Regions from separate parts of the Pseudomonas sp. GL_139_B genome, predicted to be linked through region 2. Evidence: predicted binding sites of a transcription regulator. Region 2 holds the regulator's gene; the other holds the start of a gene.
The links. Region 2 encodes sigma-54, which starts transcription at its own class of promoters, with help from an activator protein. Its sites were predicted from a motif close to ANTGGCATNNANNTTGCTNT; they were not measured.
Positions count from the first base shown of each region.

Region 1: AC3ISI_RS19890 (CmpA/NrtA family ABC transporter substrate-binding protein) is a predicted target of sigma-54. The motif match lies at 1,579-1,598, and genes of this name have one in related genera.

Region 1 is NZ_CM174403.1:4,360,608-4,368,347, reverse strand. Features, by position in the region: gene AC3ISI_RS19895 (ANTAR domain-containing response regulator) at 1-233, opposite strand, end outside; gene AC3ISI_RS19890 (CmpA/NrtA family ABC transporter substrate-binding protein) at 249-1,460, opposite strand; gene AC3ISI_RS19885 (quinone-dependent dihydroorotate dehydrogenase) at 1,687-2,706, shown strand; gene rmf (ribosome modulation factor) at 2,915-3,133, opposite strand; gene rlmKL (bifunctional 23S rRNA (guanine(2069)-N(7))-methyltransferase RlmK/23S rRNA (guanine(2445)-N(2))-methyltransferase RlmL) at 3,663-5,933, shown strand; gene AC3ISI_RS19870 (sensor domain-containing diguanylate cyclase) at 6,075-7,740, shown strand, end outside.
Region 2 is NZ_CM174403.1:933,371-941,110, forward strand. Features, by position in the region: gene tldD (metalloprotease TldD) at 1-258, shown strand, start outside; gene yjgA (ribosome biogenesis factor YjgA) at 319-843, opposite strand; gene pmbA (metalloprotease PmbA) at 951-2,297, shown strand; gene AC3ISI_RS04080 (HPr family phosphocarrier protein) at 2,424-2,696, opposite strand; gene rapZ (RNase adapter RapZ) at 2,712-3,569, opposite strand; gene ptsN (PTS IIA-like nitrogen regulatory protein PtsN) at 3,572-4,036, opposite strand; gene hpf (ribosome hibernation-promoting factor, HPF/YfiA family) at 4,049-4,357, opposite strand; gene AC3ISI_RS04100 (RNA polymerase factor sigma-54) at 4,432-5,925, opposite strand; gene lptB (LPS export ABC transporter ATP-binding protein) at 6,110-6,835, opposite strand; gene lptA (lipopolysaccharide transport periplasmic protein LptA) at 6,835-7,383, opposite strand; gene lptC (LPS export ABC transporter periplasmic protein LptC) at 7,370-7,740, opposite strand, start outside.

The DNA of each region.
Region 1 (7,740 bases), 2.9 Mb from region 2:
ATGACGATTGGCCGTGGCTGGTCGCGAGTCACCAGCACCACTTGCTCCAGCACATCGCGGCTCGGTGACTCGGTATCGATCAGAATCACGTCCGGACGCACCGTTTCGACGCGTTCGGGCAAATCGATGGTCAGGCCTGACTCGTCGATCACCTCGAACCCGGCTTCAGTCAGGGCGACTTTGAGGCGGCCGACTTTCTTCGCGGTATCGTTGATCAGCAGGATACGCAGCATGTTTGCAGTCTCCTGTCAGCGCTGAGCGAATCGTTGCGAGCTGTCGCTCAGAGCGTGCAACTTGAAGCTGCGGGCATAACCGGATGGATCGGAGCCGTTCCAGATTTTGCCGTCGATCAACTGGCTGCTGCGCATGTCCTGGCCACTGGCGTTGACACCGACCGCGCTGGCGGCCTCACGGTATAAGTCCAGTTGTTGAATCTGACGGGCCACGCCGAGGTAATCCGGATCGTCGCGCAACAAACCCCAGCGCCGGAACTGGGTCATGAACCACATGCCGTCGGACAGGTACGGCACATTGACCTCGCCGCTGGCATGGAAGCGCAGCGCGTGCGGGTCCTGCCAGCGATTGCCCAACCCATCGGCATAATCGCCCAGCAGACGCGGTTCAATACAGTCGAGGGCGGCGTCGAGGTAGTCGGGCGCACTCAAGAGTTGTGCGGTGCTGCGACGGTTTTCCGTGCTTTGCTCGATGAACCGGCTGGCTTCCAGGATCGCCATCACCAACGCCCGCGCGGTGTTTGGGTATTGCTCGACAAACGCGCGGGTGCAGCCGAGGACTTTTTCCGGGTGATCGGGCCAAATGGTCTGCGACGTTGCCAGGGTAAAGCCGAGATTCTGCTGCACGGCACTGGCGGACCAGGGTTCGCCGACGCAGAAACCGTCGATACGCTGCGCTTGCAGGTGCGCGACCATTTGCGGTGGCGGCACCACTACGCTATCGACATCTTGCAACGGGTGGATGCCTTGACTCGCCAGCCAGTAATACAGCCACATGGCGTGGGTGCCGGTGGGAAATGTCTGGGCGAAGGTGAGTTTCGAGCGAGTTTGGTGCACGTGGCGGTCGAGTGCTTCAGGGCTGGTCACGCCCAACGCTTGCAAGCCGTGGGAGAGATTGATGCTCTGGCCGTTCTGGTTCAGGCCCATCAGCACGGCCATGTCGGTCGAGGCCACGCCGCCGATGCCCAGGTGAACCGCATAGACCAGGCCGTACAGACTGTGGGCTGCGTCGAGTTCGCCGCTGACCAGTTTGTCCCGCAGGTTGGCCCAGGACGACTGACGCTTGAGGTTCAGGGTAAGGCCGTAGGGCTGGGCGAACCCCTGCGTGGCGGCGACCACGACCGAGGCGCAGTCGCTCAGGGCCATGAAGCCGAGATTGATGTCGGTCTTTTCCGGGGCATCGCTGCCATTGACCCAGGCCAGAGGGTTGGCTGGAACTTCAATCATCAATAAGTACCTTGCATAAAAAAAACGCCGTACAGGCTGCTTGCCAGAGCAAGGTCCAGTGACGACGCCGTTGTCTTTCGACTCATCCCGCCGTGAGATAAGTGCTGGTACCGGTGACGGTGCAAGGCATATGCCATCGCTCGCTGATTTCATCGCGCGCCTCGCCTGCAACCTCGATGCGCGGCTATAATTGCCGCCACTTTTCAGCCCAGAGTCAAACCCGCCCATGTACACCCTGGCCCGTCAGATGTTGTTCAAGCTTTCCCCGGAAACCTCCCACGATTTGTCCCTGGACCTGATCGGCGCGGGCGGGCGTTTGGGCCTCAACGGCTTGCTGTGCAAGGCCCCGGCGAAAGTGCCAGTGTCGGTCATGGGCCTGGATTTTCCCAACCCGGTGGGTTTGGCGGCCGGTCTGGACAAAAACGGCGCGGCCATCGACGGTTTCGCTCAATTGGGTTTTGGCTTTGTCGAAATCGGCACCATCACCCCGCGCCCGCAACCGGGCAACCCGAAACCACGGATCTTCCGTCTGCCGGAAGCCGAGGCGATCATCAACCGCATGGGGTTCAACAACCTTGGCGTCGATTATCTGCTGGCCCGTGTGGCGGCAGCCAAGTACAAAGGCGTGCTGGGCATCAACATCGGCAAGAACTTCGACACCCCGGTTGAGCGCGCGGTCGACGATTACCTGATCTGCCTGGACAAGGTCTACGCCCACGCCAGCTACGTGACGGTCAATGTCAGCTCGCCCAACACCCCGGGCCTGCGCAGCCTGCAGTTCGGCGATTCGCTCAAGCAGTTGCTCGCTGATCTGGCCACGCGCCGCGCGGAACTGGCGTTGCGCCACGGCAAACATGTCCCGCTGGCGATCAAGATCGCGCCGGACATGACCGACGAAGAAACCGCACAAGTCGCACAAGCGCTGATTGAAACCGGGATGGACGCGGTGATTGCCACCAACACCACTCTGAGCCGCGTTGGCGTCGAAGGCATGGAATACGGCGACGAGGCGGGTGGTCTGTCCGGCGCACCGGTTCGCGACAAGAGCACTAACACCGTGAAAGTGCTGGCGGCGGAACTGGCAGGTCGCTTGCCGATCATCGCCGTGGGCGGCATCACCGAAGGTAAACACGCAGCCGAGAAAATCGCGGCGGGTGCGAGCCTGGTGCAGATCTACTCCGGCTTTATCTACAAAGGCCCGGCGTTGATCCGTGAGTCGGTAGACGCCATCGCAGCACTGCGCTAACCCCCTGCAGGAGCCCGGCTTGCCGGCGATGGCGATCTCAAGGACGCCATCGCCCACAAGCCGGGCTCCTACACGTTTCGCCAGAGAGCAGGCATAAAAAAGGGCTCCTAGAAGGAGCCCCTGGGCCGAAGCCCGCCGTCCGGATGGGACGTGCGTGGTTAATTCAGTCAGTCATCAGATTGTCGTGTCGGAGTGTTAGGCCCTGTAATTAATTGCCGACGGCGTGAAGTTCGTTGAGTCTGTGGATTCCCGCAGTGCCGGTCATACCGTCCCAGTTGTCGCCGCGTCCCTCGCGCCAGCCGTTAATCCAGGCTTGGCGTACTGACGGTAGAGTAAATGGGCAAAGCTCACGGGATTTGCCACCAACGCCATATTGATATCCGCGCAAAAATGCTCTTTCCAACGGATCACGCTTAAGTCTTCTCATAGGGTGTTGCCCTCACTTGTTGACTGTATTCATCGCGTAGACCTCAATCGAGGTCTGGCAGAAAAAAACTTCTGCCGTTGGGGCCCGCTGCCGGCGTCGCGAGCCAAGGTGTTGACGTCGTTGCGGCGTCAACCTGTGTTGAGTTCTAACCAAAGCGTCACATCGAGGGAATGATCGTTTTGTCATAAGAACGTAACGATAAAGATGCTAAGGCAATAAGTAACACGATGTTTGGCCCGTGTTCGTTGATAAAGCCCTGTATGATCGGCCCCCCGCAGGATGATGAGGCTAATCCTTTAGTGAGAATGACTTCTGTTGCATGGAAGCATTATTCGACGAAGGGTCGACTTGTGACATTTTGTTGCATCAACTTTTTTATCTGCCTGTGCATCTAAGCTCTTCTAATCTGAGCAGCACAGGTGGGACGGCACACCTTCGTGCCACGCGGGCGCTCTTTTAGAAAAGCGCCTGATTGAAATCCGGGCCGGCAATGCGTTGCCGGTTCACTGCTAAAGGCTCTGAAAATCCAATGTCCGATCAATTCGAAATCTTCCTCACTTGCCCCAAAGGCCTTGAAGGCCTGCTGATCGAGGAAGCCGTCGGGCTTGGCCTTGAAGAAGCACGCGAGCACACCTCTGCCGTGCGCGGCATGGCGACCATGGAAACCGCTTATCGCCTGTGCCTGTGGTCGCGTCTGGCGAACCGGGTGCTGCTGGTGCTCAAGCGGTTCCCGATGAAGGACGCCGAAGACCTGTACCACGGCGTGCTGGATATCGAGTGGCAAGACCACATGCTCAACGCCGGTACCCTGGCCGTCGAGTTCAGCGGCCATGGCTCGGGTATCGACAACACCCACTTCGGCGCTTTGAAAGTCAAAGACGCCATCGTCGACAAACTGCGCACTCCGCAAGGCGACCGTCCGTCGATCGATAAACTCAACCCGGACCTGCGCATTCACCTGCGCCTGGACCGTGGCGAAGCGATTCTTTCCCTCGACCTGTCGGGTCACAGTCTGCACCAGCGAGGTTATCGCTTGCAGCAAGGCGCGGCACCGCTGAAGGAAAACCTCGCGGCCGCGATCCTGATCCGTTCCGGCTGGCCACGCATTGCGGCCGAAGGCGGCGCGCTGGCTGACCCGATGTGCGGTGTCGGTACGTTCCTGGTCGAAGCCGCGATGATCGCCGCCGACATGGCGCCGAACCTGCGTCGCGAGCAGTGGGGCTTTACCCATTGGCTGGGCCACGTTCCGGCACTGTGGAAAAAGCTTCACGAAGAAGCCACTGAGCGTTGCGCGGCCGGCCTGGCCAAGCCACCGCTGTGGATTCGCGGTTACGAAGCCGACCCGCGCCTGATTCAACCGGGCCGCAACAACGTTGAGCGTGCCGGCCTGAGTGAGTGGATCAAGATCTACCAGGGCGAAGTCGGTACGTTCGAGCCACGTCCGGACCAGAACCAGAAAGGCCTGGTGATTTGCAACCCTCCGTACGGCGAGCGTCTGGGTGACGAGGCGAGCTTGCTCTACCTCTATCAGAACCTCGGCGAGCGTCTGCGTCAGGCCTGCCTGAACTGGGAGGCCGCGGTGTTCACCGGCGCGCCGGACCTGGGCAAGCGCATGGGCATTCGTAGCCACAAGCAGTATTCGTTCTGGAACGGCGCGCTGCCGTGCAAGCTGCTGCTGATCAAGGTCACGCCGGACCAGTTCGTCACGGGCGAGCGTCGTACCCCGGAACAGCGTCAGGTGGAGCGTGAGCAGGCGGCCTATGATCAGGCGCCAAGCGAGCCGGAAGAACGCAAGTACAACAAAAACGGCAACCCGATCAAACCGACGCCAGCACCCGCACCGGTGATCGAGCAACCGCGCTTGAGCGAAGGCGGGCAGATGTTTGCCAATCGCCTGCAAAAAAACCTGAAAGCGATGGGCAAATGGGTCAAGCGCGAAGGCATCGATTGCTATCGCGTCTACGATGCCGACATGCCGGAATATTCCATGGCCATCGACCTGTATCAGGATTGGGTCCACGTCCAGGAATACGCGGCGCCGAAATCCATCGATCCGGAAAAAGCCTCGGCACGCATGTTCGATGCCCTGGCTGCGATTCCGCAGGCTCTGAACATCGACAAGAGCCGCGTGGTGGTCAAGCGTCGCGAGCGTCAGAGCGGCACCAAGCAGTACGAGCGTCAGGCCGCGCAGGGCAAGTTCGTCGAGGTCAACGAAGGTGGCGTGAAGCTGCTGGTCAACCTCACCGACTACCTCGACACCGGGCTGTTCCTCGATCACCGTCCGATGCGCATGCGCATTCAGAAAGAGGCGGCCGGCAAGCGCTTTCTCAATCTGTATTGCTACACCGCTACCGCCAGTGTTCACGCGGCCAAGGGCGGCGCACGCACCACCACCAGCGTCGACCTGTCGAAAACCTATCTGGACTGGGCGCGACGTAATTTGTCGCTGAACGGGTTCTCGGACAAGAACCGCCTGGAGCAGGGCGATGTGATGGCCTGGCTCGACGCCTGCCGTGACGAATACGACCTGATCTTCATCGACCCGCCGACGTTCTCCAACTCCAAGCGCATGGAAGGGATCTTCGACGTGCAACGCGATCAGGTGCAGTTGATCGACCTGGCCATGGCGCGTCTGGCGCCCGCTGGCGTGTTGTATTTCTCCAACAACTTCCGCAAGTTCACCCTTGAGGAAAACCTCACCGAGCGTTACGCCGTTGAAGAAATTACCGCCCAGACCATCGATCCGGATTTCGCCCGTAACGGCAAGATCCACCGTGCCTGGAAAATCACTGCACGCTGATAGCTGAACGGTGGATCCACAGAGCCTTGATTTTTAAAGGCTCTGTGGATTCGTTCAGTGCTGGTCAAATTAGTGGCTAATAGCTATAACTCTTCTCATGGCCAATGGGTTTTCCCGCACCTGGCGTTTTGAGTTGTGTCTATGTCGTTGCACGCCGTGCGCCCCAGGATCCTGGGTATTATCAGCGAAGATGCGTCGGCCTGGCTGGTGGCGCTTCTGGTGTTGCTTATGGGGGGCGTTCTTACGGGGATACTGGCCTGGTCGACGCTCAATGTATTCCAGCATCAACTCAAGCAACGCTTCCAACTGCTGGCCAGTGAGCGTTATAGCCGCATAGAAGAACGTTTCGTAGACCAGGAGCAACGCCTCGACGGCCTGCGCCGGTTCTTCGCCAATTCGGACTCGGTCTCCCGCGAGGAGTTCGACGGTTACACCCACCCTTTATTGCACCGGACTCAAGCCTTTGAGTTCGCGACCCGAGTGACGCGTGCCGAGCGCGCAGAATTCGAGCACAAGGTGCGGAACGAGGGGGTGAACGACTTCAGCATTCGTGAGCAAGACGGCAACGGTCATCTGCAATTGGCCGGTGAACGCGATGAATACGTGGCGGTGCTCTACAGCCAGACGCAAAGTCGATTTGGCTCGCCGCTGGGTTACGACTTGCTGGCCGAGCCGATGCGTCGATCAACCCTTGAGCGGGCGGACAGACTGGGCACTATGGCGGTGTCGCAGCCGATGCATCTGGTCAGTATCGATCCGGCCTATGCGCGTGGCGTGCTGCTGGTGGCGCCGGTGATTTTGCGCAACTCGCCAAGCATTGTGGGGGCAAAACCCTACGGGTATGTCATGGCAGTGATCAGCATGCGCCAGTTACTGGCAGATGGATTGCCGGATGCCAGTTACGACTTTCTTTCGGTGCGCATTCTCGACTTGTCAATCGAGGGGCAACACGAAGTGCTTTACGAATCCTTCAACGGGCCGGCGGTCAGTAAATTGTCCACGAGCCGGCTATTGCGATTGGCCGATCATGATTACCAAGTCGACATCATGCCGAGCGAAGCCTTTATAAAAGCCAACCACTCCTCGGTGAAGACCCTGATGGTGCTGGGTGGTTTGCTTAGTCTGCTTCTCAGTGCATTGCTGTATGTGTTGGTCAGCCAGCGTCAGCGCGCGCTGAAAATGGTGGAGCAGCGGACTAAGGAATTACGTGCCCGCGAACAGGAGTTACGTGGCACTCACGGCCAGTTGCGTGGTGTGTTGAATGCGGCAACTCAGGTGGCGATCATCGCCACCGACCTGCGCGGGGTCATCAATACGTTCAATGCCGGTGCCGAGCAGATGCTGGGTTACGCCAGCGTCGAGGTCGTGGGGCACATGACCCTGGAAAACCTGCACTTGCGCCGGGAGTTGGTGGTGCGTGCGGCGGAGTTGAGTACGCGGTACGGCAAACCGATTTCGACCAGTCAGTCGATGTTGGTCAAGGGGGGCGAAGAGGGCGGGGATGAGGCGCGTGAGTGGACGCTGGTGCGCCGCGATGGAAGCCATTTGGCGGTGAACATGCTCGCGACCCCGGTGCTCGACGAGCACGGCCTGTGGGTCGGTCATCTGGCGATCTGCATCGACATTACCGAACGCAAGCGCGTCCACGAGGCGCTGGCGGCACGGGACCTGTTGTTGAAAAAACTCAGTGCCCATGTGCCCGGTGGCATCTATCAATTCAAGATGGAATTCGACGGTCGCTTCAGTGTGATCTATGCCAGCGACGGTATTCGTGAGATCTACGAACTCGAACCGGATGTGCTGCTGC
Region 2 (7,740 bases):
ATCACCAGCGGCAAATTTGTGTTCTCCACCAGCGAAGCGTATCTGATTGAAGACGGCAAGATTACGGCGCCGGTCAAAGGCGCGACATTGATCGGCAACGGTCCGGAAGCCATGAGCAAGGTGTCGATGGTCGGTAACGATCTGGCGCTGGACAGCGGTGTGGGGACGTGTGGCAAGGATGGGCAGTCGGTGCCGGTGGGTGTCGGCCAGCCAACGCTGAAAATCGATGCGATCACTGTGGGTGGCACAGGCGCATAAGTGGCTTTTGAAAAAGTGAAGCTTCGGGTGAGCCGCTTGGCGACTCACCCGATTCGGGACTTAACGCAGGCCGCGTTGAGTCTCGTCCAGCTCACGGATGTACTTGAAGATTTTACGGCTCGATGCCGGTGGCTTGTTGGTCGCCAGTTCGTGCTGGGCCTGACGGATCAGGGAGCGCAATTGCTGACGATCAGCCTCCGGGTAGTCGAGCACGAACTTCTCCAGGACTGCATCGTCGCCCGCGATCAAGCGATCGCGCCAGCGTTCCAGGCCATGGAAACGTTCGTTGTACTGCCGGGTGGAGGCATCGAGTTGATCGAGCAAGGTCAGAATGGCGTCAGTGTCCTGATCGCGCATCAGTTTGCCGATGAACATAAGGTGCCGTTTACGCGCGATATTCGCGGTGTGCTTGGGCGCATCGGCCAGGGCCCGGCGCATAGCGTCGGTCAACGGCAGTTTTGCCAGCAAGTCAGGCTTGAGTGTTGTAAGGCGCTCGCCAAGGTCAACCAGAGCATGAAGCTCGCGTTTAACCTGGGATTTGCTTTTTTCTCCCGTATCGAGGGAGTCATCGTAAGAATCAACCATGGTGGCCGTCCGCAAAGAAACGCCGCCATGATAACCAGTCGGGGGCCGCTTGTCCGGCCCGGTCGCTCGAAGGCCATACCGAAAGCAGAATTTGAGTGGAGAACAGCATGAGTGCAGTTGAAAGCGTCGGCCCACAAGCGTTGCCGGCACTGCAAGAACAAGTCGAGCAGATCATTGCTGAAGCCAAGCGTCAGGGCGCCAGTGCCTGCGAAGTTGCCGTCTCCCTGGAGCAGGGCCTGTCGACGTCGGTGCGTCAGCGTGAAGTCGAAACCGTCGAGTTCAACCGCGATCAGGGCTTTGGCATCACCTTGTACGTCGGCCAGCGCAAAGGCTCGGCCAGTACGTCGGCAAGTGGCCCTGACGCCATTCGCGAAACCGTCGCCGCGGCGCTGGCCATCGCCAAACACACCTCCGAAGATGAGGCCTCGGGCCTGGCTGATGCCGCGTTGATGGCTCGCGATCTGCAGGACTTCGACCTGTTCCATCAATGGGATATCACGCCGGAACAAGCTATTGAGCAAGCGTTGGCCTGCGAAGCCGCCGCGTTTGCCACTGACAGCAGGATCAAGAATGCCGACGGCACTACGCTCAGCACCCATCAGGGTTGCCGCGTGTATGGCAACAGCCACGGATTTATCGGTGGCTACGCGTCGACGCGCCACAGCCTGAGTTGCGTAATGATCGCCGAGGCCGATGGCCAGATGCAGCGCGATTACTGGTACGACGTAAACCGTCAGGGCAATTTGCTGGCCGACCCAGTGAGCATCGGCCAGCGTGCCGCGCAACGGGCGGCGAGCCGTCTGGGCGCGCGTCCGGTGCCGACTTGTGAAGTGCCAGTACTGTTTTCCGCTGAGTTGGCCGGTGGATTGTTCGGAAGCTTCCTGTCGGCCATTTCCGGCGGCAGCCTGTACCGCAAGTCGTCGTTCCTGGAGGGCACGCTGGGTCAGAAGTTGTTCCCTGAATGGCTGACCATCGATGAGCGTCCGCACTTGATGCGCGCCATGGGCAGTTCCGCATTCGATGGCGATGGACTGGCGACTTACGCCAAACCGTTCGTCGAAAAGGGTGAGTTGGTCTCCTACATCCTCGGCACGTACTCCGGGCGCAAACTCGGCATGCCGAGCACCGCCAATGCCGGCGGCGTGCACAACCTGTTCGTTACCCATGGGGATGAAGACCAGGCCGCGTTGCTGCGTCGCATGGGGCGTGGTTTGTTGGTCACGGAACTGATGGGCCAAGGCCTGAACATGGTCACCGGCGATTACTCCCGAGGCGCGGCGGGTTTCTGGGTTGAGAACGGTGAGATCCAGTTCGCGGTGCAGGAAGTCACCATCGCCGGCAACATGCGTGACATGTTCAAACAGATCGTTGCGGTCGGTAATGACCTGGAATTGCGCAGCAACATTCGCACGGGGTCGGTGCTGATCGAGCGGATGACGGTAGCGGGTAGCTAACGCTCAACGTTGCAAAAAAAAAGCGCGTCACCTATCAGGTAACGCGCTTTTTTTATGTGCCGTGCACCGCCCCCCTGTGGGAGTGAGCCTGACGCAGCCTTCAGCTGCCGCTACAGAGGGCTGTTTTTACTCGCCTTCGTCGAAGAAGTTGTTGATCAACTTCACCAGCGCATCCAGCGCTTCCTGTTCTTGCTCGCCTTCGGTACTCAGGTGGATCCTGGTGCCCTTGCCGGCGGCGAGCATCATCATGGCCATGATGCTTTTGCCGTCGACCATCGATTCTGGCGTCCGCCCGGCTCTGATCTGGCACGGATACTGACCCGCTACTCCAACAAATTTTGCAGAAGCGCGGGCATGCAGGCCCAGCTTGTTGATGATTTCGATTTCCAGAGCAGGCATCGCGATGTGAATCCTTTAGCTGAGGTCGCGGTGGCGGACCTGGACGTTCTTCAGGGATTGTTGCAGAACCTGGCCCAGACGTTCGGTCAGGTAGACGGAGCGGTGATGTCCTCCGGTGCAGCCAATGGCGATGGTGACATAAGAGCGGTTGCTCGCGGCAAAGCGCGGCAGCCACTTGAGCAAATACGACGAAATGTCCTGGAACATCTCTTCGACATCCGGTTGAGCTGCCAGATACTCGGCCACCGGTTGATCAAGCCCGGACTGAGCACGCAGCTCCGGCTTCCAGTAGGGATTGGGCAGGCAGCGCACGTCGAACACCAGGTCCGCGTCCACCGGCATGCCACGCTTGAATCCGAAAGACTCGACCAGGAACGCAGTGCCGGCTTCCGGTTGATTCAGCAGGCGCAGCTTGATGGTATCGCGCAGCTGATACAGGTTCAGGTGGGTGGTATTGATTTTGAGATCTGCCAGATCGGCGATCGGCCCCAGCAGAGTGCTTTCATCCTCGATTGCCTCAGCCAATGAACGGTTGGCGGTGCTCAGCGGGTGACGACGGCGGGTTTCGGAAAAGCGCTTGAGCAGGGTTTCTTCATCGGCATCCAGGTACAGCACATCGCACTTGATGTGCCGGCCGCGGACTTCTTCCAGCAGTTCGGGAAAACGCGAAAGGTGGCTCGGCAGGTTACGCGCGTCGATGGATACAGCGACCAGCGGTTGTAGCAATTCGGTATGAATCAAGGCGCCTTCCGCCAGTTCCGGCAGCAGGCCGGCGGGCAGGTTGTCGATGCAGTAGTAGCCGTTGTCCTCGAGAACATCGAGGACGGTGCTTTTACCTGAGCCGGAGCGGCCGCTGACGATGATCAAACGCATGATTACTGACCGTTTTGCTCGTCCAGGACAACCTGATACAAGGCTTCGTTGCTTGGGGCGCTGCGAAGACGATCACGGACTTCCTTGCGATCGAGCATGCTGGCGATCTGGCGGAGCAGTTCCAGGTGTGCATCGGTAGCTGCTTGCGGGACCAGCAGTACGAACAGCAGGTCAACCGGAGCGCCGTCGATGGCGTCGAAATCAATGGGGGCGTCGAGGTGCATCAAGGCGCTGATGGGCGACTCGCAACCTTTAAGGCGACAGTGGGGGATGGCGATGCCGTTGCCAAAACCGGTCGAGCCGAGCTTTTCACGGGCAATCAAAGCCTCGAAGACATCTTGCATCTCCAGATCCGGCACTTCCCGGGCGATCAGGTTGGCAATTTGCTCAAGGGCTTTCTTTTTACTGCCGCCCGGCACGTTCACAAGGGAACGGCCGGGGGTCAGGATGTTTTCAAGTCGGATCATGGGTTGGGAGTGTTAACGACCGGTCGCACCCTGGAGGAGGCTCTGGGTCTTTTCCTTATGCTTTTTGAGTTGTTTATCGAGCTTGTCGGTCAGCGAGTCGATCGCCGCGTACATATCGGTATGTTCCGCGTTTGCGACCACTTCATTGCCGGGAATATGCAGGGTGGCTTCGATTTTCTGCTTCAGCTTCTCGACCGTCATCGTGACCTGCACGTTGGTGATCTTGTCGAAATGCCGCTCTAATCGTTCGAGTTTTTCGCCGATGTAGGTGCGCAGGGGTTCGGTCACTTCCAGTTGGTGTCCACTGATGTTGACTTGCATACAGCTTCTCCTTCGTTGCCAGTGCATAAAGCGGTAGATCAGATGATCTACCACTGGAACGCTGTGGCGTGGCTCTACATCAACCGCTTGCGTTCGCTCGAAGGCGCGATCCCGAGGGACTCGCGGTACTTGGCGACGGTGCGGCGAGCCACCTGAATGCCTTGTGCCTCCAGTAAACCAGCGATCTTGCTGTCACTCAACGGCTTTTTCTGATTTTCCGCGGCAACCAGCTTTTTGATGATCGCGCGGATCGCTGTGGACGAGCATTCACCGCCTTCGGAGGTGCTGACGTGGCTGGAGAAAAAGTATTTCAGCTCATAAATACCCCGTGGGGTATGCATGAATTTTTGCGTGGTGACCCGTGAAATTGTCGATTCGTGCATGCCCACTGCTTCGGCAATGTCATGCAGGACCAGCGGTTTCATGGCTTCGTCGCCGTATTCCAGGAAGCCACGCTGATGCTCGACGATCTGGGTGGCGACTTTCATCAGGGTTTCGTTACGGCTTTGCAGGCTCTTGATGAACCAGCGGGCCTCTTGCAACTGATTGCGCATGAAGGTGTTGTCGGCGCTGGTATCAGCGCGCCGGACAAACCCGGCGTATTGGGCGTTGACCCGCAGTCGTGGCACCGACTCCTGATTCAGTTCCACCAGCCAGCGTTCGTTGTCCTTGCGCACGATAACGTCGGGAACGACGTACTCGGCTTCGCTGGATTCGATCTGCGAGCCGGGGCGCGGGTTGAGGCTCTGGACCAGTTCGATGACCTGGCGCAGTTCATCTTCCTTGATCTTCATCCGGCGCATCAGCTGAGAGTAGTCGCGGCTGCCGAGCAGATCGATGTAGTCGCTGACCAGGCGCTTGGCTTCGGCGAGCCAAGGCGTCTTGGCTGGCAATTGGCGCAATTGCAGTAGCAAGCATTCGCCCAGGTTGCGAGCGCCGATACCGGCCGGCTCGAATTGCTGGATGCGGTGCAGGACGGCTTCGATTTCGTCCAGTTCGATGTCCAGTTCCGGATCGAAGGCCTCGAGGATTTCCTCGAGGGTTTCATCCAGATAGCCCTGATTGTTGATGCAGTCGATCAGGGTCACGGCGATCAGGCGATCGGTGTCGGACATCGGCGCCAGATTCAGTTGCCACAACAGGTGGCTTTGCAGGCTCTCACCGGCCGATGTGCGAGTGGTGAAATCCCATTCGTCGTCATCGTTGCTCGGCAGGCTGCTGGCGCTGGTCTGGTAAACGTCTTCCCATGCGGTATCAACCGGCAGTTCATTGGGAATGCGCTCGTTCCAGTCACCTTCCTCGAGGTTGTCAACCGTGGGAGCGGTTTCCTGGTAGGAGGGCTCTTGAATGTCGGCGTTGGGTTGTTGCTCGGCTTTGTCGGCCAAGGGGTCGGCGTTGTCGAAGTCGTCGCCATCTTCCTGGCGTTCGAGCATCGGATTGGACTCCAGGGCCTCCTGGATTTCCTGTTGCAGGTCCAGGGTCGACAATTGGAGCAGGCGGATGGCCTGTTGCAGCTGCGGTGTCATCGTCAGCTGCTGGCCCATTCTCAAGACTAGCGATGGTTTCATGGCAGGGGCTTAACACCTTATTCGCCGGCGCGCATGCGCCATCCACTACAGGGCGCCGGAGCGCCAAACATAAGCAAATTATATGCCCGAAACTGCAGCGTTTGCCTAGAGCGCTGTAACAATAAAAAAATGTTGATTTTTTATCGAGACAAGCGCCCGAGAGAACAGTCAGACACCTCAACGCTTACAGGCGGAACTCATGGCCCAAATAGACTTCTTTAACCAGATCGTTGGCCAGGATAGTGGCGGAATCGCCTTCAGCGATCAGCTGACCATCGTTGACGATGTAGGCGGTTTCGCAGATATCCAGGGTTTCACGGACGTTGTGGTCAGTGATCAGCACGCCAATGCCCTTGGCCTTGAGGTGGTAGATGATCTGTTTGATGTCGCCTACCGAAATCGGGTCCACGCCGGCGAATGGTTCGTCGAGCAGGATGAATTTCGGGTTGGTAGCCAATGCCCGGGCGATTTCCACGCGACGGCGTTCACCACCTGACAGGCTCATGCCGAGGTTGTCGCGGATGTGGCTGATGTGGAATTCCTGCAGCAAGCTTTCCAGCTCTTTGCGACGCCCTGCCTTGTCGAGTTCCTTGCGGGTCTCGAGGATCGCCATGATGTTGTCGGCGACCGAGAGTTTGCGGAAGATCGACGCTTCTTGCGGCAGATAGCCGATACCGGCCTTTGCACGACCGTGCATTGGCTGGTGGCTGACATCCAGATCGTCGATCAGCACACGGCCCTGATCGGCCTGAACCAGGCCGACAATCATGTAGAAGCAGGTGGTCTTGCCGGCGCCGTTAGGACCCAGCAGACCGACGATTTGACCGCTGTCGATCGACAGGCTGACGTCACGCACGACCTGGCGGCTCTTGTAGCTCTTGGCCAGATGCTGAGCTTTCAGAGTTGCCATTACGGGGCCTTTTGCTCGTCGGTTTTCTTCTTCGGCTGGATCACCATGTCGATACGCGGACGCGATTCGGTCACCTTGCTGCCGGTAGCGCGACCGGCGCTGGCAAGCTTTTTGTCGGTGTCGTAGACGATTTTCTCGCCTTGGGTGATGTTGTTGTCCTTGTCGATAACCTTTGCCTTGTCGATCAGTACGACGCGATTTTTCGCGGCGAGGTACTGGATGGTCACACCCCAGCCCTGGACAGGCTTGGGGTCGCCTGCGGTTTGCAGTTGCTCGAAGTAGGCCAGATTGCCCACCGAGGTCACCACGTCGATGTCACCCGCCGGGGTGCGCGTCATGGTCACTTTATTGCCGGTAACCTTCATCGAACCCTGGGTGATGATCACGTCGCCCGTATAGGTGGCAACGCCGTTCTTGTCGTCCAGCTGGGCGTCGTCGGCTTGTATGCGGATAGGCTGGTCTTGATCGTTCGGCAGAGCCCAGGCGCTCACGCTTCCCAGTGCTGCGCCCAGACTGAGCAAAATAGGGAGGGTTTTAACGAGCCTCATACTGTCCTCTTACGTTAGATAGCAGGTGTATCCTGCTTTCTTTCAAGTACGCTTTCATTCCGATGCCTGTCGATACACCGCCAGCGCCGTCGATACTAACGGGTTGATCGGTCTGCGCATATTGCTGCTGCGGGAACACAGTCATACGGGTGGTGGTAATCAGGGTCCTGCGGTTTTTCTCGTCAAAACGGGTGATGCGCACCGAGTCGATCAACTCGACCTGGGTGCCGTCCGGGTTGACTTCCCCGTGCTCGCTCTGGACGTGCCAGGGAAACTCGGTGCCGCGAAACATGTTCAGGTCCGGATTGGTCAGCAATGTGACCTCTGACGCCTTCAGGTGTTCGACCTTGTCGGACG